One region of the Kurthia sp. YJT4 genome, then DNA from elsewhere that is predicted to be linked to it. Evidence: predicted binding sites of a transcription regulator. Region 1 holds the regulator's gene; the other holds the start of a gene.
What was found. The regulator LexA, encoded in region 1, represses DNA repair genes until DNA is damaged. The targets are predictions, from matches to a motif close to CGAACATATGTTCG.

Region 1 (12,931 bases):
CAATACTACGCTCTAAAGGCTTGCGATATTGTTCAACAACAATTAAACGACCATCTGCTGTAATTGGAATAATACCTACTGCTCCAGGATGTTTCACTAATTCGCGCGTTCCATTTTTTCCATTTGGCAGACGTACTTGATCTTTTTTTACATCAATAATGCGTCCTTCATAAATTGTTTCAGATGAAATCGTTACTTCTTCAAATTTTTTGTTCATCTTATTCACTCCATGCTTTTAAGATTGATTATTTTTCCACTTACATTGTACCATTAAGTATGAGGAGGCGTTATATATGGAGTATAGAAACTTAGGTCCAAGTGATTTACGCGTGTCAGAATTAAGTTTAGGTTGCATGTCACTACCGATGGAATTACAAGAGGCGCGTAATATCATTGACGCAGCAGTAGACGCTGGCATTAACTTTTTTGATACAGCAGACTTATATAATCATGGACGTAACGAAATTATTGTAGGAGATATTTTACGTAAAAAACGCCAAGATGTTATCATTTCAACAAAGGTCGGAAACGTATGGGATGCTTCTGGTGACAGCTGGCATTGGGATGCGTCAAAAAAATATATCATGGAGGCCGTTAAGAAAAGCCTCGTCCGTTTAGGTACAGACTATATCGATTTATATCAGCTACATGGTGGAACATTAGAAGATAACTTCGAAGAAATTGCAGAAGCATTTGAGGATTTAAAACGTGAAGGCGTTATTCGTCAATATGGTATTTCTTCTATTCGCCCAAATGTTATTGAACAAATGGCAACAATGGGTCGTCCAAGCGCTATCATGATGCAATATAGCGCATTAGACCGTCGTCCTGAGGAATGGTTTGAGTGGATGAAAGAACGACGTATATCGGTTATTTCACGTGGTACAATTGCGAAAGGTCTTTTAACAAATGAATGGGAACAACGAATGACAGACAATGGTTTTCTAGACTATTCAAAAGAAGAATTAGCACATACACTCAAACAACTTGAACAATCTACAGATTATATGTTAAACGGTGCCATTGGCTATAATTTAAAACAAGATGTCATTGCGAGTACAGTTTTAGGTGTTAGCAGTTTGCCACAATTATATGAAATTATCGACGCTTATCATCATCCTGCTTCACAGGATGTTTTAGAACAATGGATGAACATGACAAAAGCAAATCGATACGAAGAACATCGTATGAAATAAATGTATGGCTGAAAAAATATATAAAGATTAAAAAAAACTGAAATCGCGCTGTGTCGCGGCTTCAGTTTTTTGTTTAGATTCTCTTATTTATGGGAATTGCACTGATAGTGTCTGTTTTAAAAATGTACGATTAAAATTTTGAACCTTGATCGCCGTATTGTTCTAACAATTCTTCAAAACTCATATTTTTCTCGCGTTGTTTTTTCTCAAATAGCGCTTTTGCACGACGCTCTTCTTCTTGTTCTTTTTCTTGTGCAACTAAGCTTTGTTTCGCTAACTTTAATTGACTTAAGACATCTGCATTTAATTGATCTTTTAATGTCAATCCGTCATCTGAAGTCGACTTCGGTTGAGTCATTTGTTTTTTCTTTTTCGCCATTTCTGTCACCTCGTATTTGATTTATATTTATTTTAGCAGAAAGTAAATCATTTGTAAGGTTTTGAAATGGCTATGGATTTTTTTAACATATTTAATTATGATGAACATGAGGTGATGAATTTGAAAAAGAAATGGCCTTTACTTGCTTCTGTAGTTGCAAGTGCTGCGAGCGCTTCCATCGCTGCCCTTGGCTATACCATTTCCAATCGTGTTATGTATATGAAACAAAAAGATGAGCAGTTTATCTGGAATCGCGAAGTACAATCCAATCGGCTTGATGAAGACTGGTTTACACATGTAGCTAAAGAAAGTTTCATTGTACAATCACCAAATGGTTACCCCATTACATGCCATAAGATTCAGAGTACGACAAGTCTTAATACAATCATTATTTTACACGGAGTAACTGAAACACATATCAATTCCTTAAAATACGCACAAGTATTTGCTCGTCTCGGTTATAATATTATTGTTTACGATCAACGGCGCCACGGAAAAACAGATGGCAAAACGACAAGTTATGGCTTTTATGAAAAGTATGATTTACAAGCTGTTGTAGAAGCTGTTCGTTCACAGATGACACATGATGCGCTGTTAGGAATTCAAGGTGAATCAATGGGTGCTGCTACAACTCTTCAATATGGTGGATTAGATGATACATTATTTGATTTTATTATTGCAGATTGCGCATTCTCAACATTTGAAAAACAACTCCACCATGTACTCATGCGCGATACACCGATTAAAACTGCTTACGCGGTAAAATTAGCTGACTTCTTTATTCAAAAACGTGATGGTTATACACTGCGTGAAGTCGCACCGATTGAAGTTGTTCAAAAGATTTCAAAACCGATTTTATATATTCATAGTTTAGAAGATACGTATATTCCACATACAATGTCAGAAGCGTTACATGCGGCAAAACCTGAAAATACACGACTTGTGTTATTCGAAAAAGGTGAGCATGCGCAATCATTTAATGAACAACCTTTTGATTATGAAAAAGAAATTATTAAATTTTTAGTAGACTTTCATATTAGTTATTTACCACAAGATTATCAATTCCCACAGAAGAAACGTCGCACACGTATTATTCAACCTGCATAACATACAAAAAGTGAGACCTACTAATGAGACCTCACTTTTTTGGTTTATCTTAACGAATAAATTATTTCTTCTTTTTATCCATTTTATCTGTTGCTTTACTCATTTGGCTCATCACTTGGCGAACCTGTTTCTCAGATGGTTTGCGTCCCATTTGAGTCATCATCATACGAAGCATATCTTCGTTGATTGGCGGGTTTTCTTTTAAATACTTCATCATGTATTGGCGTGCGATGAAAAATCCACCCACAAGACCAACGATTAACGCAAGGATGATGAATGTAATGGCAAGACCTGTACTCACTTGTGTTCCTCCTCTATTTTCACATACGAGATAATACTCTCCATGAAGGATTATACAATAAAAAACATAGCCTATCTACATTTGTCGTAGATTTCATGAAAAATTAATTAATTATGCTACATATGAGAAATCGTTTGTTGAATAAAAAAACCCCGAAACGTCAAACATTTCGGGATTTTATTGTGTACGGATTAATTAAATAATGCTTTCACTTTCGCAACAACATTTTCAACTGTGAAACCGTATTTTTCAATCACTGTATCTCCAGGTGCACTTGCGCCGAATGTATCGATTGCAAGAACATCACCTTCGAAACCAGTATATTTATGCCAACCGAATGATGAAGCCATTTCGATTGCAAGTCGTTTTGTTACTGCTTTTGGTAATACAGATTCTTTGTATGCAGCATCTTGCTCATCAAAGCGTGCTGTATCAGGCATTGAGATAACAGATACTTCAATACCTTCTTTTGCTAATACTTCTTTTGCAGCTACTGCTAGTTGCACTTCTGAACCTGTTGCGATTAATAATGCATCTGCTACTTCTTTTGAAGCTTTCGCTACAACGTAAGCACCTTTTTCAACACCTGCATGTAATACAGTTTGATCTACATCAAGAACAGGTAGGTTTTGACGTGATAAAACAAGTGCAGTTGGACGGTTTTTAGAAGTTAATGCTAACTTCCAAGCTGCTACTGATTCATTTGCATCTGCTGGACGAATTACTGATAAATTCGGCATTGCACGTAAAGCGGCTAAATGCTCGATTGGTTCGTGTGTTGGACCATCTTCACCAACAGCTACTGAGTCATGTGTGAATACATATGTTACAGGTAATCCCATTAATGCAGACAGACGAACTGCTGGACGTACATAATCAGAGAATACGAAGAACGTACCACCGAAGACGTTCAATCCACCATGAAGTGCCATACCGTTTAATGCTGCGCCCATTGCAAATTCACGTACACCAAACCAAATGTTACGACCAGCGCGGTCATGTGCTGAGAAATCACCAGCACCTTTGATTGTTGTTTTGTTTGAACCAGCTAAATCGGCACTACCACCGAAGAATGAAGGAACAGTTTTAGCAATTGCATTAATCATATCACCAGAAGATGAACGTGTCGCAACTGATTTACCTGCTTCATATACTGGGAATTCTGCATCGAAGTTTTCAGGGAATTCACCTTTGATTGCTTTCTCTAATTGAGCTGCTAATTCTGGGAATTCTACTTTATATGCTGCAAACGCATCATTCCAAGCTGCTTCTGCTTTTACACCATGTGTTTCAGCTGCTTCCTTGAATGTTTCATATACTTCTTCTGGAATTTCGAATGGCTCATATGTCCAGTCGTAATTCGCTTTTGTTAATGCAACTTCTTCTGTACCTAATGGTGCACCGTGAGAATCTGATTTACCCGATTTATTCGGTGAACCATGACCAATAATTGTTTTAATCTCAATTAATGTTGGTTTATTTGATGTTTTTGCATTTTCGATTGCTTGATTGATTGCTGCCACATCTGTACCGTCTTCTACTAATAAGTAGTTCCAACCATATGATTTATAACGTGCAGCTGTATCATCTGAGAATGATTTGTTTAAATCACCATCTAATGAAATATCGTTACTATCGTATAATACGATTAATTTTTCTAATTGTAGATGACCTGCTAATGACGCGGCTTCGGCAGAAACACCTTCCATTAAATCACCATCACCACATAACACGTATGTATAGTGATCGATAATATTGTGTTCTGGTTTGTTATATACTGCTGCCAAATGAGATTCAGCCATTGCCATACCTACTGCCATTGAAATACCTTGACCTAATGGACCTGTAGTAGCTTCTACACCGACTGTATGTCCAAATTCAGGGTGACCTGGTGTCAAAGAACCCCATTGACGGAAGTTTTTAATTTCTTCCATTGGTAAGCCGTAACCACCTAAGTGAAGTAGGCTATATAAAAGCATTGAGCCATGACCCGCTGAAAGGATAAAACGATCACGGTTGAACCATGATGGATTTTGAGGATTATGTTGTAGTTGTTTTGTCCATAGCGTGTACGCCATTGGTGCTGCGCCCATTGGTAAACCTGGGTGTCCTGAATTTGCTTTTTCAATTGCATCAATTGATAAAGTACGAATCGCATTAATTGCTAACTGATCTGCTTGTTGCGTCATTAAAGTTGACATCCTTTCTTCTATACAAAATGTATTACTATCTCTAGTTTAGTCAAGAATCGACTATAAAACAATGGTTATAATTGACGTTAGACGATTATCCATGAAAAAACGCACACAATTGTGGATTTTCGTCATAATTGTGTGCGTTTTTACTTGTTAATTTAGACGTCCGTTTGTTTTTTGCTTTTCACGAATTTTATCTGGCGTTACTTCTTCACCATTTGGATCGAAAATACGAACGTTTTCGATTGTATTACGCATTGTTTTACGGAATGTGTCTAAATATTCTTGGCGCAGTGTCGTCTGTTCTTTTGCTTCTTCAACAGTTAATGTACCTGCTTTTTTCTTTTTTGATAATTCACTAATACGCGCTAGTTTTTCTTTTGATAGCATAATTTTCATCCTTTCGACCTAGTCACTACATTAAAGGTATGAAAAATACAGCAATTTAGCAAGTATTCAGCTCAAAAATCCTGAAAAAAGCTTAAAAATAATGATTTAAAGACTTAAAAAGACATTTTAAAGAAAAAATTCTATTGATTTTGTTGTTCTTGCACATACTCTGTATAACGACGATGCACAGTTGCTTTACTCACATGAAAACCGGCAATCTTTAACGTAGCAGCTATTTCTTCATAAGTAAGCCCTTTTTTTCTTAATGCAACAATCTGGTCAAGTGGCACATCAATTCTTTCGCGTCCTTCTGGATTACCACGATTACTAATATTTAATTCTGGACGATAGCCATTTTCAACAGCACGACGCATCCCTCGTTTGATTTTTGCATTATGTATTTTGCGTTGGTACTCCTCTACAATTGCTAAAATCTCCAGTAACATCGAATCCATATCGTTTAATTTCATTTCACCATCTGATGACATAGAATAAATCGTTGTATCGTATTTTTGTAAAAGATGTAAAACAGCCATTCGACCATTCCCACGTCCAATACGTGTCTCATCTTGAATAAATAGAGCAGATTGCGGATATTGTTTTAAGAAATCTAACAATTCTAATAATCCTTCACGCTCAATATCATAACCACTATGGCGGTCTTCAAAAATACAATCTAATGTGTACCCTTTTTCTTTAGCATAGGCAGTTAATTCAATTCTTTGTCTCTCTAAAGACTGGTCTTGTGTTTCTTTTTCTGTACTTACGCGACAGTAAGCCACAGCTTTTTTTGATTTCATTATTGATCACTCGCTAATTCTATTTGTTGTAATTCATGATTGGTAATCGGTACGGTTAATTTCTCTCCCGCCATAATTTGCCCATCAACTAAATTGTTTTCATTAATAACTTGGTTCATCCATTTTTGTGGTTTCATATCTCCGCTATATTTTTGAGCTAAAGACCATAATGTATCACCTTCTGTAATTCGAATTTCAGTTACATGCGTCTTCGCTATTGTATCACGCACAACATTACCAACAAACAATAATACAACTACCGAAAAACAAATCACCATCACATTATTTTTGATCCACTTCATCTGAATTTCCCCTTCCAACTTTTTACTAGAATGTTTGTTCTCATCATAAACTCGAACACTTGTTTTTGTCAACGGTTTTTTCAGAACAATTGTTTGCATTTGATTTTCTACGATGTTATACTCAAAATACAAAATATAGTAGGAAGTTGAGGTGAAGGTTGTGAATACTGCATTGAAAAAAACAAAACTTTCAAAGCGTCAAGAAGCGATTTTAAATTTTATTAAAGATGAAGTACAAAGTAAGGGTTATCCGCCTTCTGTGCGTGAGATTGGATTGGCTGTTGGATTAGCTTCTAGTTCAACTGTACATGGGCATTTAGAACGTTTAGAAAGTAAGGGTTATATCCGTCGTGATAAAACGAAACCTCGTGCAATTGAAATTTTAAATCCTTTTGAATCGACTACGGCTACAAAACAAGGTGTGATGCATGTTCCACTTCTTGGTAAAGTAACAGCAGGTATGCCCATCACAGCAATTGAAAATATTGAAGAGTACTTCCCAATTCCACATACATATGGTACATCTGATGACCATATTTTTATGCTAGAAATTATGGGTGAGTCGATGATTGAAGCAGGTATTCTAGATGGTGACTATGTCATTGTGAAACAACAGTCTTCTGCAAATAACGGTGAGATCGTTGTGGCAATGACTGAAGACGACGAAGCAACGGTAAAACGTTTCTATAAAGAAGACGGCTATTTCCGTTTGCAACCTGAGAATTCTTCAATGGAACCAATTATTGTTCAAAATGTATCGATTTTAGGTAAAGTAGTCGGGCTATACAGAAATATTCATTCATTTTAAATACATTTCAACTAGTAAAGGATGTGTTTTTCCACATTCATTACTAGTTTTTTTATTTTGTCTAAATTTATTTTTTTACTATAGACTTCTTAATTAATCACTTGCTAGTAGATGTTCAAATGACTAACGTCTAATGTCTGACTTATTACTTTTAGATTATTTTCAATTTATACTTATTGTATTTTTATGACAATATCTAAATAATCTTTATTTTCTGTTAAATAGAATAATTCAATAATATATTGCTATTTCAGGATGTAATTCTTATATTTAAGAGGAAACAATTCTATTTTAAGGGGTGGCGAAATGATGTTTAAATCGAAGATTATTACTTCATTAAGCGTTGCTGCATTACTAACTGCCGTACCATTTTCTTTCGGTGCAGGAATCAATGCAACAGCTAAAACAACAAGTAAAAAAGTAGTAGAGAAAAAAATCCCTGTACAACTTTTAAGTATGAACGACTTACATGGTTATATTGACGGGAATAACAAAAAAGATAGTGTAGGTACGCCAGTCGGTGGGATGGCTTCTTTAGCGTATAACTTTGAGCAAGAAAAAGCTGCTTTTGCAAAAGCAAATAAGTTGAAATCAACAACTTCTAATTCACTTTCAATTCATGCTGGTGATACAGTAGGTGGCTCTCCTGCTATCTCAAGTCTTTTACAAGATGAACCAACAATGAATATTTTAAATGCAATGAATTTCTCGATTGGGGCACTTGGAAACCATGAATTCGATGAAGGTTTAGACGAATTCCAACGTATTTGGAAAGGTAAAAAACCCATCAAAGGTGTAACACAAAACTATGAATTCGTAAAAGATTATAAACAAACAACTTCTAAAATGGAGATTCTTTCAGCAAATGTAGTTGATAAAAAGACAAAAAAATTAGTTAAAGGCTTCAAACCTTATACAGTTAAAACAATCGGCGGTGTAAAAGTCGGCTTCATCGGCATTGTAACACCACGTATTAAAGAAGTCGTTTTAGCACAACATACAAAAGATATTGATGTAGTGGACCCTGGTCAAGCTGTTGCAAAATATACAAAAGAATTACGTAAACAAGGCGTAAAAGCAATCGCCGTTGTCGCTCACTCGTCTGTCGAAGTCGATAAAGAAGCAAATTCTTCTATTGAAACACAAGAAAATTCACGTTTAACAGGCGATGTAATTGATATGTTAAAAACAGCAAACAAACTTGATCCATCGAACTCAATTGATGTTGTTTTTGCTGGTCATAATCATGGCTATGCTAACGGAACGTACAAAGGTGTTCGTGTAGTTGAAGCCTATAACTATGCATCTGCTTATTCAGTTGTAACAGGTACACTAAGTTCAAAAACAAAAGACTTTATGAAGACACCAGCAGCTAAAATTAAATATAACTACACACAAACAGAAACAACAATTATGAAAAATAAAGTATCTAAAAAAGTAAATGGTATTATTCAAGAAGCAAAAGGTATTGTTGGGAAAGTGATGGACCAACCAATCGCAAATATGAATGCAGCAAAAATCTCACGTGAACGTGTAGCCTACCCACTAGGTGGCTCACCTGTAGGGAATCTTGTAACAGATGGACAGTTAGCATTTGCAAAAGCAAAAGATGCTTCAGTTGACTTTGCTTTCACAAACTCTGGTGGCGTTCGCTCTGACTTAGATGCAACTGCTTCTGGCGATTCATTTGTAATTTCACGTGGCGCTGCACAAGGCGTTCAACCTTTCGGTAACATTTTAAAAATCGTTGAATTAACAGGCGCTCAAGTTAAATCTGCAATTAATAATCAATTTACAGGTGGATATGGTTTAGAAGTTTCTGGTTTAACATACACATATAAAGATAAAGCAGTAGTTGATGTATTCGTAAATGGCGAAAAGATTGATGAAGCAAAAACATATAAAGCAGTAATCAACGACTTCTTAGTAGGTGGCGGTGACCAATTCCCTACATTTAAAGAAGCAAAAGTAATCGATGATCTTGGTTTAGATACAGATGCATTCATTCAATATATTACAAACTTAAAAACAGTAGATGCTTCTTCTGTTGTAGAACCTCGTTTAAAAGAAGTACAATAAATTTTAAAACCCGAAATTGCGTCATATAGTGCAATTTCGGGTTTTATACTTTGACCATTCCATCTCTTTATTTTATGAATATAACAAAAAGATAACAAATATTGAAACTTCTTAACAATTTTTGCTGCTATTTGTAGTAGTTGTATTCTTTTTATTTGGTATAATTTAATAGAGAATATAAACGATTAAAAGGAGGAGATTCGATGAAAACTTATACAAAACTAGCTAGTTTACTTGCAGCTTCTTCACTGCTACTTGTTGCTTGCGGAGAGCCAGAAGCAACTCCTGAAAAGGAAGTGCCGAAAACACAGGCAGCTGAAAACACGACAGCGAAAACAGAAGATGTACAAACAGAGGATGTACAAACAGAGGCTAGTAAAAAAGAAGACACTACTGTAACATCTACTTCTTCTAAAAAAATCGAAACAAAATCAAAAGACACGGTAAAACCTATCTTACGTGATTTTTTACAAAACCAATTCAAAACAGCGAAAAATGGTATGACAGAAGGTGTTCCATTTGAGAGTGGAAAATCAGTTTATGAAGACATTACAAACAAATGGGGAAAACCCGCTACAACATTCTCTAACAATACGAACTATATTGAGTACAAAAAGAAAGGCAAAGTAACCTATGCTTTTGCTATTGGACGCGGAGATCGTGTTTATGATGTGCGTACTTTCGTAGCGCCTGATTCTTCATTTAAACTATCTGATATTACATTTTCAGATATTATAGCTGTTGGTGGTAAGCCATCTTCAACAACTTATAACGGTAAAGACACGATTTTAAATTACAAAGTTGGAAAAAATACACTTAAATTTGTTGGTCCAACAAAAACAAAAAAATTACACCATATTTCAATCTTTAATCAACGTGCTTCAGAGCCAATGGGCGGACGTGGTTAATTGATTAAAAACGAGGTCTTACCGTGCGTAGACCTCGTTTTTTAATGTAAAAAATCCTATGCGTGAACTTTCATATGTTCACTACATAGGATTTATTTATTACACGATTATTTTGTCCACTCTGCTACTTTTGTTTGGTTTTCTTTAATCCAAGTTTTTGCAGCTTGTTCTGGTGGTGTACCATCATGAATATCTAACATAACTGATTCGATATCATCTGTTGTCCAGTTAAAGTTTTTCAAAATTTTATAAGCATCTGGTGATTTCTCTTTTAGCTTTTTAGAAGCGAATGTATGAATTTGTTCTTCGCCACCATATACTTTCTTCGGATCTTTTAAGAATTTTAAATCATATTTTTGGAACATCCAGTGTGGTGCCCATCCTGTAATAACGATATCTTCTTTCTTCTTGATAGCTTGACCAAGTGCTACAGTCATCGCACCTGAAGAAGATTGTTTTAGTTTCCAATCACTTAAGTTTTTATAATCTTTTAAAGCCTTTTCTGTAGCACCCATGATGCCTGCTCCTGGCTCAATACCTGTGATTTCTTTTTTCGCTTGGTCTTTTAAATCTTCAATTGAATCAACCTTCATATAATCTGGTACAACTAAACCAATTTTAGCACCTTTTAAGTTAACACCTAAATCCTCTACTTGGTCTTTATACTTATCATATTGCGCACCATGTGTATGTGGTAGCCATCCAGCTACCATTGCATCTGCTTTGTTATTTGCGACAGCTTCCCACATCACTGCATTATCAAGTGAAGTTGTTTTGACTTTAATGCCTTCTTCTTTTAAAACTTCAGCAATAACATTTGTTGAAGCTACTTCTGTATCCCATTCTACATATGCAAGTTCAACAGTTGGATCTGACTTATCTGAACTTGAAGAGTTACCGCATCCAGCAAGGACTGCTGATAGACCAAGACCTAAAGCTAGTCCTGCTGCTTTCATTGTTTTTGAAAATTTCATCTAATTCACCCTACCCTTTTTTAGTATTGAAACTTTGTGTTAAACGATCAATTAAGATTGCAAAAATAACAAGTGCTAAACCAGCTACAAAACCTGGTCCAACGTCTGCTCTTTGTACAGCTGTTAATACTTTTTGACCTAAACCTTCTGCACCAATCATCGATGCAATAACAACCATTGATAGCGATAGCATAACCGTTTGGTTTACACCAGCCATAATTGTTGATTTTGCTAATGGTAGTTCTACGTTGAATAATTTCTGTGGTCCTGTACTACCGAAAGATTCTGATGCCTCAATTAATTCTTTTGGTACTTGCTGAATCCCTAAATTCGTAAAACGAATCGTTGGTGGGATTGAGAAAATAATCGAAGCAAACACCCCTGGTACTAAACCAATACCGAAGAATGCAACAGCTGGAATTAAGTACACAAAACCTGGCATTGTTTGCATGAAGTCTAAAACCGGCTTCATAATACTTTCAAATACTCTACTTTTTGACATACAAATACCAACAGGAATCCCGATAATAATCGAAATTAAACTCGCAAATAGTACAAGCGTGACCGTATTCATTAAGTCACTCCATAATCCTTGGTTATAAATAAACAGTAAACCAAGTACTGCGAAAATCGTTAAACCGAGTTTTTTCTTCGTTGCAAAAAATGCTAATACTGCAACTAATAAAATAAATACAATTGCTGGAACCATAAGTAAGAAATCTGTAACGGCAAGCATCATGCTTTCTGTATTCTCTTGAATTGCATCAAAGAAACCTTGTCCGTGTTCCGTAATATAATCCATTGCATTATTCGTCCATTTTGCAAGTGGCATCATCGGAATTTGATCGAGTAAATTATTCATGTGCCGTCACCTCCGCAGATGTTTCTTTTGCGAGAGCTTCAATCACTACACCGCGAATAAGAACCCCAACTAGCTGATCATTTTTCATAACAGCTACTGGTGTTTTTGAGTCTGAAATAATTGGCAACACTTCTTCTAATAGTAAATCGTGTGGCACTGTTAAAATATCTTGTTGTACACAATTGATTAAATTTGTTTGGCCTTCTTTTGCACAACGTAATGCGTCGTCTGCAGTTATGTAGCCAACTAATTGTTTTGGCGGTGTCACTGCTAATACCATACTCACTTGTTCATCTTTCATACGTTTTAATGCCATTTTTGGTCCATCATGTGCCGGATTAATCGTTACTGGTTTCACCATGATGTTTTCAGCTGTTAATACTTTAGAACGGTCGATGTCTTCAATGAAGCTACTTACATATTCATCAGCTGGATTTGTTAGAATTTCTTCACCCGTACCAATTTGAATGATTTGTCCATCTTTCATAATGGCGATTCGGTCACCAATGCGTAGTGCTTCATTCAAATCATGCGTAATAAAGATAATTGTCTTCTTCATATTTTGTTGAAGTTCTAACAACTCATCTTGCATCTCTTTCCGTATTAAAGGGTCGAGGGCTGAAAAGGCTT
Region 2 (12,931 bases), 560 kb from region 1:
TATTTTGCAGCGATTCTACTATTAATTAGTTTTATCCTTGCACTATTTTGGAAACAGAAAAAAGCATTGTCATAAGTAGGAGGTGTCACTTTATAAAGTGATGCCTTTTTCTTTATTCTTTAAAAGGTTGAAACATATAATCTTTATTCCATTTAGTTATAGTGATTATTCCGTCTAGAAGGGTAGTATAATAAATAAAATAAGTTTTTAAATTTTCTAATTTCTTTGGATTCAATTGAGGGGGATGACCAATGAAAGTATCATTGTTCGCGACATGTCTTGTCGATACATTTCAAACCAATGTAGGGAAGGCAACTGTCGAATTATTAGAAAGACTCGGGTGTGAGATTGAGTTTCCGCGTTCGCAAGTGTGTTGCGGTCAACCAGCTTATAACTCAGGTTATGTTGAAAAAGCAAAAGAACCGATGCGTAAAATGATTGATACATTTTTAGATGCAGAAGTGATTGTTACACCATCTGGTTCATGTGCCACGATGTTTAAAGAATATCCACATGTTTTTAAAGACGATCCAGCTTATGCTGAAAAAGCACAAATTGTAGCGGATAAAACATATGAATTAACCGATTTTATTGTGAATGTTTTAAAAGTAGAAGATGTTGGCGCAACATTCAACCACAAAATCACATACCATCCATCATGTCATATGACACGTCTACTCGGTGTGAAAGATGCACCGTTTACATTATTAAATAATGTGAAGGGGTTAGAATTCATTCCACTACCATATAGCTATAATTGCTGTGGATTTGGCGGAACATTCTCAGTGAAAATGGGGAATATTTCAGAGCAAATGGTAGATGAAAAAGTCGACTCAGCGATTGAAACAGAAGCAGAATATTTAGTTGGCGCAGATGGCGGTTGTTTAATGAATATTGGCGGACGTATGCATCGCCGCGGCGAAAAAATTAAGACGATTCACATTGCTGAAATCTTAAATCAACAAGCATAAGGGGGGATTTTCATGGCGATTAAATATAATGATAACGCATTCAAAGATAATGTGAATACAAATTTAGAACGTGACTTCATGCGCGGTGCAGTTACATCGGCACAAAACCGTCTACATGGTGGACGTTTAAAAGCAGTAGACGAGCTAGGCGATTGGGAAGAGTGGCGTAAACATGGCGAAGAAATACGTCAACACGTTCTCGATAATCTTGACTACTACTTATATGAACTCTCTGAAAATGTTGAAAAAGCAGGAGGTCATGTCTTCTTTGCACAAACACCAGAAGAAGCGAATGCTTACATCCAATCGGTTGTTCAAAAACAACAAGCAACACGCGTTTTAAAATCAAAGTCGATGGTAACAGAAGAGATTAGCTTAAATGAAGCGTTAGAAGAAATCGGATGTACCGTACTCGAAACAGATTTAGGGGAATATATCTTACAATTAGACGATCACGACAAGCCATCTCATATTGTCGCGCCATCTGTTCATAAAAATCGTTTCCAAATCAAAGAAGTATTCGTTAAAAAGCTCGGTTATCCAGAAGACGGTTCAGCTGATGCCAAAGATTTAGCGCGATTTGTACGTACGATTTTACGTGATGATTATATGCAAGCAGAAGTCGGTATTACAGGCTGTAACTTTGCGATTGCTGATTCTGGTTCTATCTCACTCGTTACAAATGAAGGGAATGCGGGACTTGTGACAACCATTCCAAAAACGCAAATTGCTGTGATGGGTATGGAGCGTATTGTACCGAGTTTAGAGGAGATGGAAGTACTCGTTAATATGCTGACACGTAGCGCAGTAGGACAAAAATTAACATCCTATGTGAATGTTATTACAGGTCCAAAACGTACAGAAGATGTTGATGGTCCAGAAGAATTCCATTTAGTCATTTTAGATAATGGGCGTTCAGATATTTTAGCTGGCGAATTCAAGTCGGTTTTACAATGTATTCGCTGTGCAGCATGTGTTAATGTTTGTCCTGTGTATCGCCATATTGGAGGGCACTCGTATAACTCGATTTATTCAGGTCCTATTGGAGCTGTGTTAACGCCACTTCTTGCGGGATATGATGACTTCAAAGAGCTACCATATGCCTCATCTCTATGCGGTGCATGTACAGATGCTTGTCCTGTTAAAATTCCACTACATGAATTATTACTAAAACATCGTCAAGTCATCGTCGAAAAAGAAGGACGCGCACCTGTTTCAGAAGGTCTTATGATGAAAGGCTTTAGTGTCGGTGCTTCAAATAGCACATTATTTAATGTAGGTACGAAAATCGCAGCAGCAGTGATGAAACCACTATCAAAAGATCAAATGATTTCAAAAGGTGTCGGTCCACTGAAAGATTGGACGGATATTCGAGATTTCCCTGTTGTGGAACGTGAAAAGTTACGTGATTGGTTTGACAAGCGCGAAAAGAAAGGCGGAAAATAAATGATTCAAAATCGTGAGAAATTTTTAGAGAAGATTGCTACATCCTTAAACCGACCTTTTTCGCCTACACAAAAGCCTGTGCGTAATTGGCAACATAAGCCAGAAGAAAAAAAACTATCGCATTTATCCATTGATGAGCTGATGCCGGCATTTGTGGAACAATGTGGTCGTTTAAATAATACAAATGTTGTAGAAGTGTCATCAGGTGACGTGAAGAAGGCAGTCGATGAAGCGGTTAAACAACATGGCGGCGAATCCGTTGCTCTATGGAATGATGAACGCTTCCAAAAGCTCGGTTTAGACGAATTATATGAAAAACAGTGGGTAGAAGAAGGATTACGCGTACATGTATGGGATTCAGGTCTTAGTCGTACAGAAAACTTCGAGCGCACGAACGATTCGAATATTGGGATTGTGTTCGCTGAATATGCACTTGCTGAATCAGGAACGGTTGTTTTATATTCAGCAGAAGGACAGGGGAAGGCAGTTGGGTTATTACCGAACGCTTTCATTGCGATTGTTAAAAAGAGTACACTTCGTCCTCGTATCACACAGGCTGTACAAGAAATGGAACGTGAATTCGTGGAAGCGGGCAAAACATTACCTGCAGCTGTTGATTTCGTATCAGGTCCAAGTAACTCAGCTGATATCGAAATGGACTTAGTCGTAGGTGTACATGGTCCGATTTACGCAACTTATATTGTCGTATCAGATCAGTAAAAATTAAAAAATCTCTCTATTTATAATGGAGGGATTTTTCTTTTTGCGTTACGATAATAAAGACGAAAAGGAGGTGCTTGTTAGATGATTTCTTCATCGATTATTTCAAAAACTCATGCAAAGCCTTTCTTAAAAGTGCGATTCTTTGCATGGGGTGAATAATTCCACATCGCAAGCTTTGTGTTTTTAATGAATGGTTTTGCCCTTAGAGATGACAATATAAGGAGCAAAAAGCATGAGTTATCAAAACGCAAAAGAAATTTTACCAGAGAAATTAATGAAAGAAATTCAACAATATGTACAAGGGCAAACACTCTATATTCCGAGAAAAGATGAGCCGAAGCGCTGGGGAGAAAAGAGTGGTAGCCGAAAAGCGTTATATGAACGAAATGAAGCTATTTGTAAAGCGTATGCGCAAGGTGCCACAAAGGAACAATTGGCGCAACAGTACTATCTATCGGTTGAAACGATTCGAAAAATTATTTATCAAAAAGGGAAAAAATCATTCAAATGATTTTACCCACTCGTCATTAGGTCGGTTACGTTTTATACTTTGACTATAGAAATGAGGGAGTCAAAATGGAACCATTTATTCGACATGATCAAGTGATCTTCATTGAAAAACAGATGAAACAGATTATAGACGGTCAGCAAAAACATTTACCGAAAAGTGTAATGCGTGCATTGACGGAAGAAGCCCACTTTAAAATTGAAGCACAATTTATACAATTAACAGAAGAACAGCGCCAACTAATTGATTTTACACGTTATGAAAATAACGAGATGTACCTCGAACAAATCAAAGCGTGTGAACTTGATTTTCCGGTTGTGACACTTGCTGAACTAAAAAAATTACTACCGAAGTATAAGAAGTTAAAAGTGCCAGAAGAATTAGCTGCGAATACAAAGCGTAGTTATTTAGGTTTTGATGATGTACGTTCACATCAAAAAGTTATTGTGGCAGAAATAGCGGGTGAACTATGTGCGATTGCAGGACATTTTATCGATAAGCATCAAAAGAATATTTGTGCGTTTTGTGGATGTACGAATGAGGTGGTCTATTTCACAGCGAAGACGCACGCACGCGATCCGAAAAACCCCGACTATTATAAAACGATTAGTCATTTAATCTGTAAAGATAGTGAAGTATGTAATGCACATCTAACAGATTTGACGAAATTGCATGATTATATGGAAGAAGTTTTAAAAAAATAAGCCACTTTTAATTTCCAAACGGTGTATAATATAGTGTGATTCGTAAGTTAATGGAGGATGTAATAGAAGATGTTGAAAATTACTTTTGGCAAAACACGCTATAATGCGGATAAGTTAATATTAAATGAAGCGGATAATATACTTGAGCTTGGAAATGGTTATCGCATGAAAAATTTAGCTCCGAATGTTAAATTGGCTGACTTTTTAGATTATATTAACCACCAATACATGCTAGGTGATAATATTATCAATGCAGAAATTTGGTTTTTACGTAATGGTGGTAGTGAAACACAACCGAATTATATGGTGGAAAAAATCGTAGCAGATGACCAAGAAGAGGAAGAAGCCTTTCGTCGTAGCATTTTAGTTGATGGCGATGGCATGCATCACTATGGGTTTAAAATCATTCATGTTCATGGAGATACGATTTTATTTGAAACACCGCGCGCCTTAATTCAAGTCTATGTACAAGGACAACTGATTCCATTTACAGCGACAGCATTAGAAGAGAGTTTAGCAGCTTTTGAAAAGATTACACTGCATACGATTGCTACATGCGTAAATCATTCAACAGCAAACATATCGAGCGAGACATTCTTGCGCTCATAATACTTAAAATAGAAGAAAATGAAATCTCAGCGATGAGGTTTCTTTTTTATATGGATAAAAATTGACAACAGCATATAAAGAATTCCATAATAAGAATAGTGAGGCAAATCTGTCTCCAACCAGAAAAGAGGCTTTGATATAATGAATCAACCCATTCTTTTTTACGACGGAACCTGTGGTTTTTGTCAGTGGTCGGTACAGCTCGTTTTAGAACATGAAAAACTACCTACCTTTTATTTTGCTTCCTTGCAAAGCAATTTCGCTAAAAAACATTTGCCAGAAGCGCTGACAAAAGATTTAAATTCAGTGGTTGTTTTAGACAATCAACGCATTTTTACACAATCAGATGCTGTGATTAAAGTAGCGTCAACACTTTCTTTTCCTTATTCTTTGGCGAAAATAGGGCAATTTATACCGAAAAGTGTCCGCGATACACTTTATCAACTTGTTGCACAAAATAGACAAAAATTATCACCAGTAAGCAAAAAATGTCGAATCCTAACAAAAGAGGAACGAATGCGCTTTATCGAATGATAAGGTCATAACTTTTGCTTATCATAAAGTATAATTTTAATGTTATTTACTTATGTGCAGGCATCTTATATCATTGGTGTTGGAGAAAAGTGGCTCATGAAAAAGCCTTTTTATATTAGTTAAATTAGAGGGGGAACCGAACAAATGGCAAACACTAACTTGCATAACAGTCGCTCTTCATTCGAAGTAAACGGCAAGACTTACAACTTCTACCGTTTAGGTGCAATTGAAGAAGCTGGCGTAGCAAACATCAAACGCCTTCCTTATTCAATCAGAATTTTATTAGAATCAGTTTTACGTCAATATGACGGATACGTAATCAAAGAAGATCACGTAGATAACTTAGCAAAATGGGGTAAAGGATCAGATGCAAACGCTGAAGTACCTTTCAAACCATCTCGCGTAGTATTACAAGATTTCACTGGTGTACCAGTAGTAGTTGACTTAACTTCTCTACGTACAGCAATGAACGACATGGGTGGCGACGGTAACGAAATCAACCCAGCAATCCCAGTTGACCTTGTAATTGACCACTCAGTACAAGTAGACAAATACGGTAATGCTCAAGCATTACAAGCGAACATGGATCTAGAATTCGAACGTAACGCAGAACGTTACAACTTCCTAAAATGGGCTCAAACTGCATACGATAACTTCCGTGCTGTACCACCAGCAACAGGTATCGTACACCAAGTTAACTTAGAGTACTTAGCACCAGTTGTACACGTGAACAAGAACGAAGACGGTTCATTCGAAGCATTCCCAGATTCAGTAGTAGGTACTGACTCTCATACTACAATGATCAACGGTATCGGCGTACTTGGATGGGGCGTTGGTGGTATCGAAGCAGAAGCAGGTATGCTTGGACAACCTTCTTACTTCCCAATTCCTGAAGTTATCGGTGTAAAACTTACTGGTACACTTCCATCAGGTACAACAGCTACAGACTTAGCGCTTAAAGTAACGCAAGAGTTACGTAAAAAAGGCGTTGTTGGTAAATTCGTTGAGTTCTTCGGACCTGGCGTACCAGCACTTCCATTAGCTGACCGTGCTACAATTTCAAACATGGCTCCTGAATACGGTGCTACTTGTGGTTTCTTCGCAATTGATGAAGAATCTCTTAACTACATGCGCTTAACAGGCCGTGAAGAAGAGCACATTTCAGTAGTTGAAGCTTACTTAAAAGCGAACGATATGTTCTTCGATGCAAACTTAGAGCCAGATTACACTGACGTAGTGGAAATCGATCTTGCACAAATTGAACCAAACCTTTCTGGTCCAAAACGTCCACAAGATTTAATTCCATTAACTGAAATGAAATCTCGTTACCATGAAGCAGTAGTTGCTCCATCTGGCGTACAAGGCTTCGGTTTAACTGAAGATGAGTTCTCTAAAACAGCAACAGCTAAATTTGCTGAAGGCGATGTAGAAATTCCAGCAGGCGCTGTAGGAATCGCTGCAATCACTTCATGTACAAATACATCTAACCCATACGTTTTAATCGCTGCAGGTCTTGTTGCGAAAAAAGCGGTTGAAAAAGGCTTAACTGTTCCTAAATGGGTTAAAACTTCTTTAGCACCAGGTTCAAAAGTTGTAACTGGTTACTTAGAAGATTCAGGTTTACAATCATACCTTGACCAAATCGGTTTCAACACTGTAGGTTACGGTTGTACAACATGTATCGGTAACTCAGGTCCTTTACTTCCAGAAATCGAAGAAGCGATCCAATCAAACGATTTATTCGTAACTTCTGTACTTTCTGGTAACCGTAACTTCGAAGGCCGTGTTCACCCACTTGTAAAAGCGAACTACTTAGCATCACCACCACTTGTTGTTGCTTACGCATTAGCAGGTACTGTAGATGTTGACCTTCGTAAAGATTCATTCGGTAAAGATAAAGATGGCAACGACGTATTCTTCGATGACATCTGGCCATCAACTGATGAAATCAACGATGTATTATCTAAAGTTGTTACACGTGAATTATTCCAAAAAGAATATGAAACTGTATTCAATGCAAATGAAACTTGGAATGCAATTGAAACTTCTACATCAACTCTTTACACATTTGATGAGAAATCAACTTACATCCAAAACCCACCATTCTTCCAAAACTTATCAGCTTCTCCAGAGGATATCTCTGCTCTTGAAGGTTTACGCGTTTTAGCTAAGTTTGGTGACTCAATCACAACTGACCACATTTCACCAGCAGGTGCAATTGGTAAAGAAACACCAGCAGGTCAATACTTACGTGCAAACGGTGTAGAACCTCGTAACTTCAACTCTTACGGTTCTCGTCGTGGTAACCACGAAGTAATGATGCGTGGTACATTCGCTAACATCCGTATCCGTAACCAAATCGCTCCAGGTACAGAAGGTGGTTTCACTACTTACTGGCCAACAGGTGAAGTTGAGTACATTTACGATGCAGCAATGAAATACGCTGAAAACAACACTGGCTTAGTAGTATTAGCTGGTAAAGACTACGGTATGGGTTCTTCACGTGACTGGGCAGCTAAAGGTACAAACCTTTTAGGTGTTAAAACAGTTATCGCTGAATCATACGAACGTATTCACCGTTCTAACCTAGTTATGATGGGTGTTCTTCCGCTTCAATTCGCTCCAGGCGAATCAGCTGAAACACTTGGCTTAACTGGTGAAGAAATCTTCTCAGTAAATATCGCTGAAGGTGTAAAACCAAAAGATATGTTAACTGTAACTGCTACTGCAGCTGACGGTACTGTGAAAGAATTCCAAGCTCTAGCTCGCTTCGATTCAGAAGTTGAAGTAGATTACTACCGTAACGGTGGTATCCTACAAATGGTATTACGTAACAAACTTGCAAAATAATGTTGCGTAACCGAGAAAAGACCTACCTTAACGGGTAGGTCTTTTTTTATGCCGACAACGTAACCATTTTTTTGATATACTATTACATGAGGTGAAGAAAGCATGTATATAAGTGAAAAAGAGATTGAAATTCGTTACGCAGAAACGGATCAAATGGGTGTTGTCTACCACGCAAACTATGTCATCTGGCTAGAGATGGGCAGAACACAGCTAATTAAGGACCTAGGCTTCTCTGTAACAGAGTTAGAGGACGCAGGCTATGTTTCACCTGTTATGAACGTAAACATTTCCTACAAGGCTGCACTGCGCTATGGTAAGCCTGCTAAAATTCGCACATGGGTAAAAACACAGGACCGTTTACGTACAGTCTACGGTTACGAGATACTCCATGAAGACGGAACAGTTGCTGCAACAGCAACAACAGAACATATCATTGTTAAAAAAGACTCTTTCCGCCCAATTTCTATGATGAAAATTGACCCAGTATGGTACGAACGCTACTTAGAAATCGCAGAAGAAAAACCAGAATGAACGCATTCTGGTTTTTTTATATGAAGTAGTAGGGTGAGTGACCCGTTTTCGCCCTCGAATGTCCCGAATCAAGCTGAGAGTGACCCAAACACTTCATCGAATGTCCCAAAATGCGGGTCGAATGTTCGAATTCACACTATCCTAGTCAATTGAAGTCCTTTTGATTACTCAAAAGCCTTGAAGAAAGTACAAAAAGGGAGCAACTTAGGTTGTTCGGGCGAGTGACCCGTTTTCGCCCTCGAATGTCCCGTTTGGACGAGTGAATGTCCCGAACCAAGTAGCGAATGTCCCAATCCCAAACAAAAAAGAATGGGTATGCACCCATTCTTCTAGTCAACATATTCGTATAATAGTTCGTCTAAGTCATTGTCGACTTTTACTTTAAAATCATGTCCGTCAAAGAACCAGAGATCATCTGTTTCGATGAAGAAGCGGTAACCGCCTTGTTCAGTGACAACAGCAGCGTCAATCGGTGTATCTGTATTCATGCCGATGGAATAACCTTCATGGAAGGGATTTGAGCCACCATAGCGAGCAAAGAAGCGAATATGTGCGCCTGGCTCTAAGTCCATCTCTTTTTGAAACCACTTGATTGCTTCATCTGTAATCAAAATTTCCATATACATGCACACTCCTTTTGATTTTAAATCCACGTTACTTTAGGTTCTGTACCCTCTTTGATACGTTTTATGTTTGCGCGATGACGATAAATAACGAATGTTGCAAGAGCTGTGACAACAGCGAATAGTAAATATTCTTGGTCGAGTACAGCATACGTTAATCCATAAATGAATGCAACGACTGCGGCGAACATCGAAGCAAGACTCACCATTTTAAATGCTTTTAAACAAAGTAAGAAAGCAATTAATAAAATAACGAAGATGGGCCAGTGATAACCAAGTAGCACACCCGCAGATGTTGCGACAGCTTTACCTCCGCGGAATTTCGCGAAGATTGGGAACATATGACCGACAACAGCGATGACACCAGCTACAAGCGGATGAACATGACTGTTTGAAAGAATCGCAAACGTGGGTAATAACGTAGCGAGCGTTCCTTTTAAGATATCCATGACTGTGACAACAGCACCGGCTTTTTTACCGAGTACGCGAAATGTGTTTGTAGCACCTAGATTCCCACTACCATGTTGTCGAATGTCCGTTTTATAGAACAGTTGACCAATCCATAGACCAGATGGGATGGAGCCAATTAAATAGGCTAGAATAATGACGATTGCGGTATTCATATCTGAATGCTCCTTCTTTTTCTCTTAGTTACAGGTACTAATATATTGTCATAATATTTTATCATGCTTACGCTTTTGGAACAATAAGACAATGTAGGTGTTTTCAGTTTATGCTGAAATCGTTTATTTCGCAATAAAAATACAGTAACTGTTTGCCACAAAGCAAAATTTACTCTTATAATAAGAAGGCTATGTAAAAAAACGTTGAACAGTAGCTAGCTATATTTGTAAATTCAATGATTTAGTGTATAATCAAGCCTGATATATAGCCTGTATGCTGTTGACAGAAACGCTAAGTTCATACTAGACTTAAATAAAGCGAAACAGATGTTCGTGTTAGGAGAGGATTTTTTTTGACGAAAAATAATACACTATCGTCTTATAATGAAGATGATATTCAAGTACTTGAAGGTCTTGAAGCAGTAAGAAAAAGACCAGGGATGTACATAGGGTCGACGGATAGTAGAGGTTTACATCATCTCGTTTACGAAATCGTCGATAACGCAGTTGATGAAGCGCTAGCAGGCTTCGGTAACCACATTATCGTCACACTACATGAAGATCAATCCATCAGCGTACGCGACTTCGGTCGAGGTATGCCTACAGGTATGCACAAAACAGGGAAGCCTACACCAGAGGTTATCTTTACTGTACTTCATGCAGGTGGTAAATTCGGTCAAGGTGGCTACAAAACTTCAGGAGGACTACATGGTGTAGGTTCATCCGTTGTAAACGCGCTGTCGTCGTTTTTAGAAGTAACAATTTACCGAGAAGGTACTAAGTATCAAATGCGTTTTGAAAACGGTGGAACGCCTGTCACGACGCTAGAACAGCTAGGCAAAACGAAAGAGACAGGAACACTGGTTCATTTTAAGCCGGATCCAACGATTTTCTCCGTTACAAAATATAATTTCGATACATTAGCAGAACGATTACGTGAATCGGCTTTCTTATTAAAAGGGTTAAAAATCGAATTAATTGATGAAAATACAGAAAAACATGAAGTGTATCATTATGAGAACGGGATTGAAGCATTCGTAGCCTATTTAAATGATGAAAAAGATGTGCTACACCCAGTCAAATATGTAGAAGGTACACAAGACCAAATTGAAGTGGAGTTTGCGTTCCAATACAATGACGGTTATTCAGAAACCATTCTATCTTTCGTAAATAATGTGCGTACACGTGATGGTGGTACACACGAAACAGGTGCGAAAGCTGCTTTAACGCGCGCTTTTAACGAATATGCACGTAAAGTAGGCTTATTAAAAGAAAAAGATAAGAACCTAGAAGGCTCGGATATTCGTGAAGGACTAGCTGCGATTGTTTCCGTTCGAATCCCAGAAGGCTTACTACAGTTTGAAGGACAAACAAAAGGAAAACTAGGTACAAGCGAAGCGCGTAGTGCAGTTGATCAAGTCGTCTCGACACAATTAATGTACATGCTAGAAGAAAATGCAGAGCTTAGTACATCGCTTGTGCGTAAAGCGATTCGCGCACAACAAGTACGTGAAGCAGCACGTAAGGCGAGAGAAGATGCACGTAATGGCAAAAAGAATAAAAAGCAATCGACCCTATTATCAGGTAAGTTAACGCCAGCACAATCAAAAAATGCGGCGAAAAATGAACTGTATTTAGTCGAAGGAGATTCAGCGGGTGGCTCAGCAAAACAAGGGCGCGACCGCTCATTCCAAGCGATTTTGCCACTTCGCGGTAAAGTCATTAATACTGAAAAAGCAAAATTACAAGACATTATGAAGAACGAAGAAATTGCGACGATCATTCATGCAGTTGGTGCGGGTGTTGGTGCAGACTTTAATGTAGAAGATGCAGCGTATGATAAAGTCATCATTATGACCGATGCCGATACAGATGGTGCGCACATCCAAGTATTATTATTAACATTCTTCTTCCGTTACATGCGACCACTTGTGGAAGCAGGGAAGGTCTATATCGCTCTACCACCGCTTTATAAAGTATCTAAAGGTACAGGACGTAAAGAAGTCATTGAATATGCATGGACAGAACGTGAATTAAATCAAGCAATTCAAAAAGTCGGAAAAGGCTATGTTTTACAACGCTATAAAGGTCTTGGTGAGATGAATGCTGACCAGTTATGGGATACGACGATGAATCCTGAAACACGTACATTAATTCGTGTGAAAATTAACGATTTAGAACGTGCAGAGCGCGGTGTTGCGACGTTAATGGGCGATAAAGTAGAGCCACGTCGTAATTGGATTGAAACACATGTTGACTTCGGATTAGAAGAAGATGACAACATTTTAGAAAGTGAATTTATCGAGAAAAATGAAGAGCAGGGGGATCTGTAAATGACAGAGAAAGAGCAATTTCAAGATCTGCCTTTAGAAGAGGTTATTGGTGACCGATTTGGTCGTTATAGTAAATATATTATTCAAGATCGTGCATTACCAGATGCTCGTGACGGATTGAAGCCTGTACAACGTCGTATTTTATATGCGATGTTTATGGATCATAACACGCATGATAAGCCATTCCGTAAATCTGCTAAAACAGTAGGGAATGTAATTGCAAATTATCACCCACATGGCGATATTTCAGTGTATGAAGCGATGGTTCGTCTATCACAAGATTGGAAATCACGTCATCCACTCGTTGAGATGCACGGGAATAACGGTTCGTTAGACGGGGACTCACCTGCTGCGATGCGTTATACAGAAGCACGTTTATCAAGTATTGCAGGTGAAATGTTACGCGATCTTCAAAAAGAGACGGTTGATTTCATTCCAAACTTTGATGACCAAGATATGGAGCCAACTGTATTACC

Region 2: parE (DNA topoisomerase IV subunit B) is a predicted target of LexA. The motif match lies at 10,443-10,456, and genes of this name have one in related genera.

What each region holds. Positions count from the first base shown of each region.
Region 1 is NZ_CP126689.1:900,613-913,543, reverse strand. It holds gene QN089_RS04350 (NUDIX domain-containing protein) at 1-217, opposite strand, end outside; gene QN089_RS04345 (aldo/keto reductase) at 294-1,196, shown strand; gene QN089_RS04340 (YqkE family protein) at 1,327-1,575, opposite strand; gene QN089_RS04335 (alpha/beta hydrolase) at 1,696-2,682, shown strand; gene QN089_RS04330 (YneF family protein) at 2,744-2,983, opposite strand; gene tkt (transketolase) at 3,175-5,172, opposite strand; gene QN089_RS04320 (DUF896 domain-containing protein) at 5,332-5,568, opposite strand; gene QN089_RS04315 (YneB family resolvase-like protein) at 5,709-6,368, opposite strand; gene yneA (cell division suppressor protein YneA) at 6,368-6,670, opposite strand; gene lexA (transcriptional repressor LexA) at 6,831-7,478, shown strand; gene QN089_RS04300 (bifunctional metallophosphatase/5'-nucleotidase) at 7,785-9,557, shown strand; gene QN089_RS04295 (DUF4309 domain-containing protein) at 9,761-10,465, shown strand; gene QN089_RS04290 (glycine betaine ABC transporter substrate-binding protein) at 10,573-11,439, opposite strand; gene QN089_RS04285 (ABC transporter permease) at 11,450-12,301, opposite strand; gene QN089_RS04280 (quaternary amine ABC transporter ATP-binding protein) at 12,294-12,931, opposite strand, start outside.
Region 2 is NZ_CP126689.1:1,464,104-1,477,034, forward strand. It holds gene norA (multidrug efflux MFS transporter NorA) at 1-75, shown strand, start outside; gene QN089_RS07125 ((Fe-S)-binding protein) at 252-971, shown strand; gene QN089_RS07130 (LutB/LldF family L-lactate oxidation iron-sulfur protein) at 984-2,417, shown strand; gene QN089_RS07135 (LutC/YkgG family protein) at 2,418-3,137, shown strand; gene QN089_RS07140 (CD3324 family protein) at 3,373-3,651, shown strand; gene QN089_RS07145 (FusB/FusC family EF-G-binding protein) at 3,717-4,352, shown strand; gene QN089_RS07150 (hypothetical protein) at 4,422-4,961, shown strand; gene QN089_RS07155 (thiol-disulfide oxidoreductase DCC family protein) at 5,103-5,495, shown strand; gene acnA (aconitate hydratase AcnA) at 5,640-8,345, shown strand; gene QN089_RS07165 (acyl-CoA thioesterase) at 8,448-8,876, shown strand; gene QN089_RS07170 (HesB/YadR/YfhF family protein) at 9,206-9,496, opposite strand; gene plsY (glycerol-3-phosphate 1-O-acyltransferase PlsY) at 9,520-10,122, opposite strand; gene parE (DNA topoisomerase IV subunit B) at 10,476-12,455, shown strand; gene parC (DNA topoisomerase IV subunit A) at 12,456-12,931, shown strand, end outside.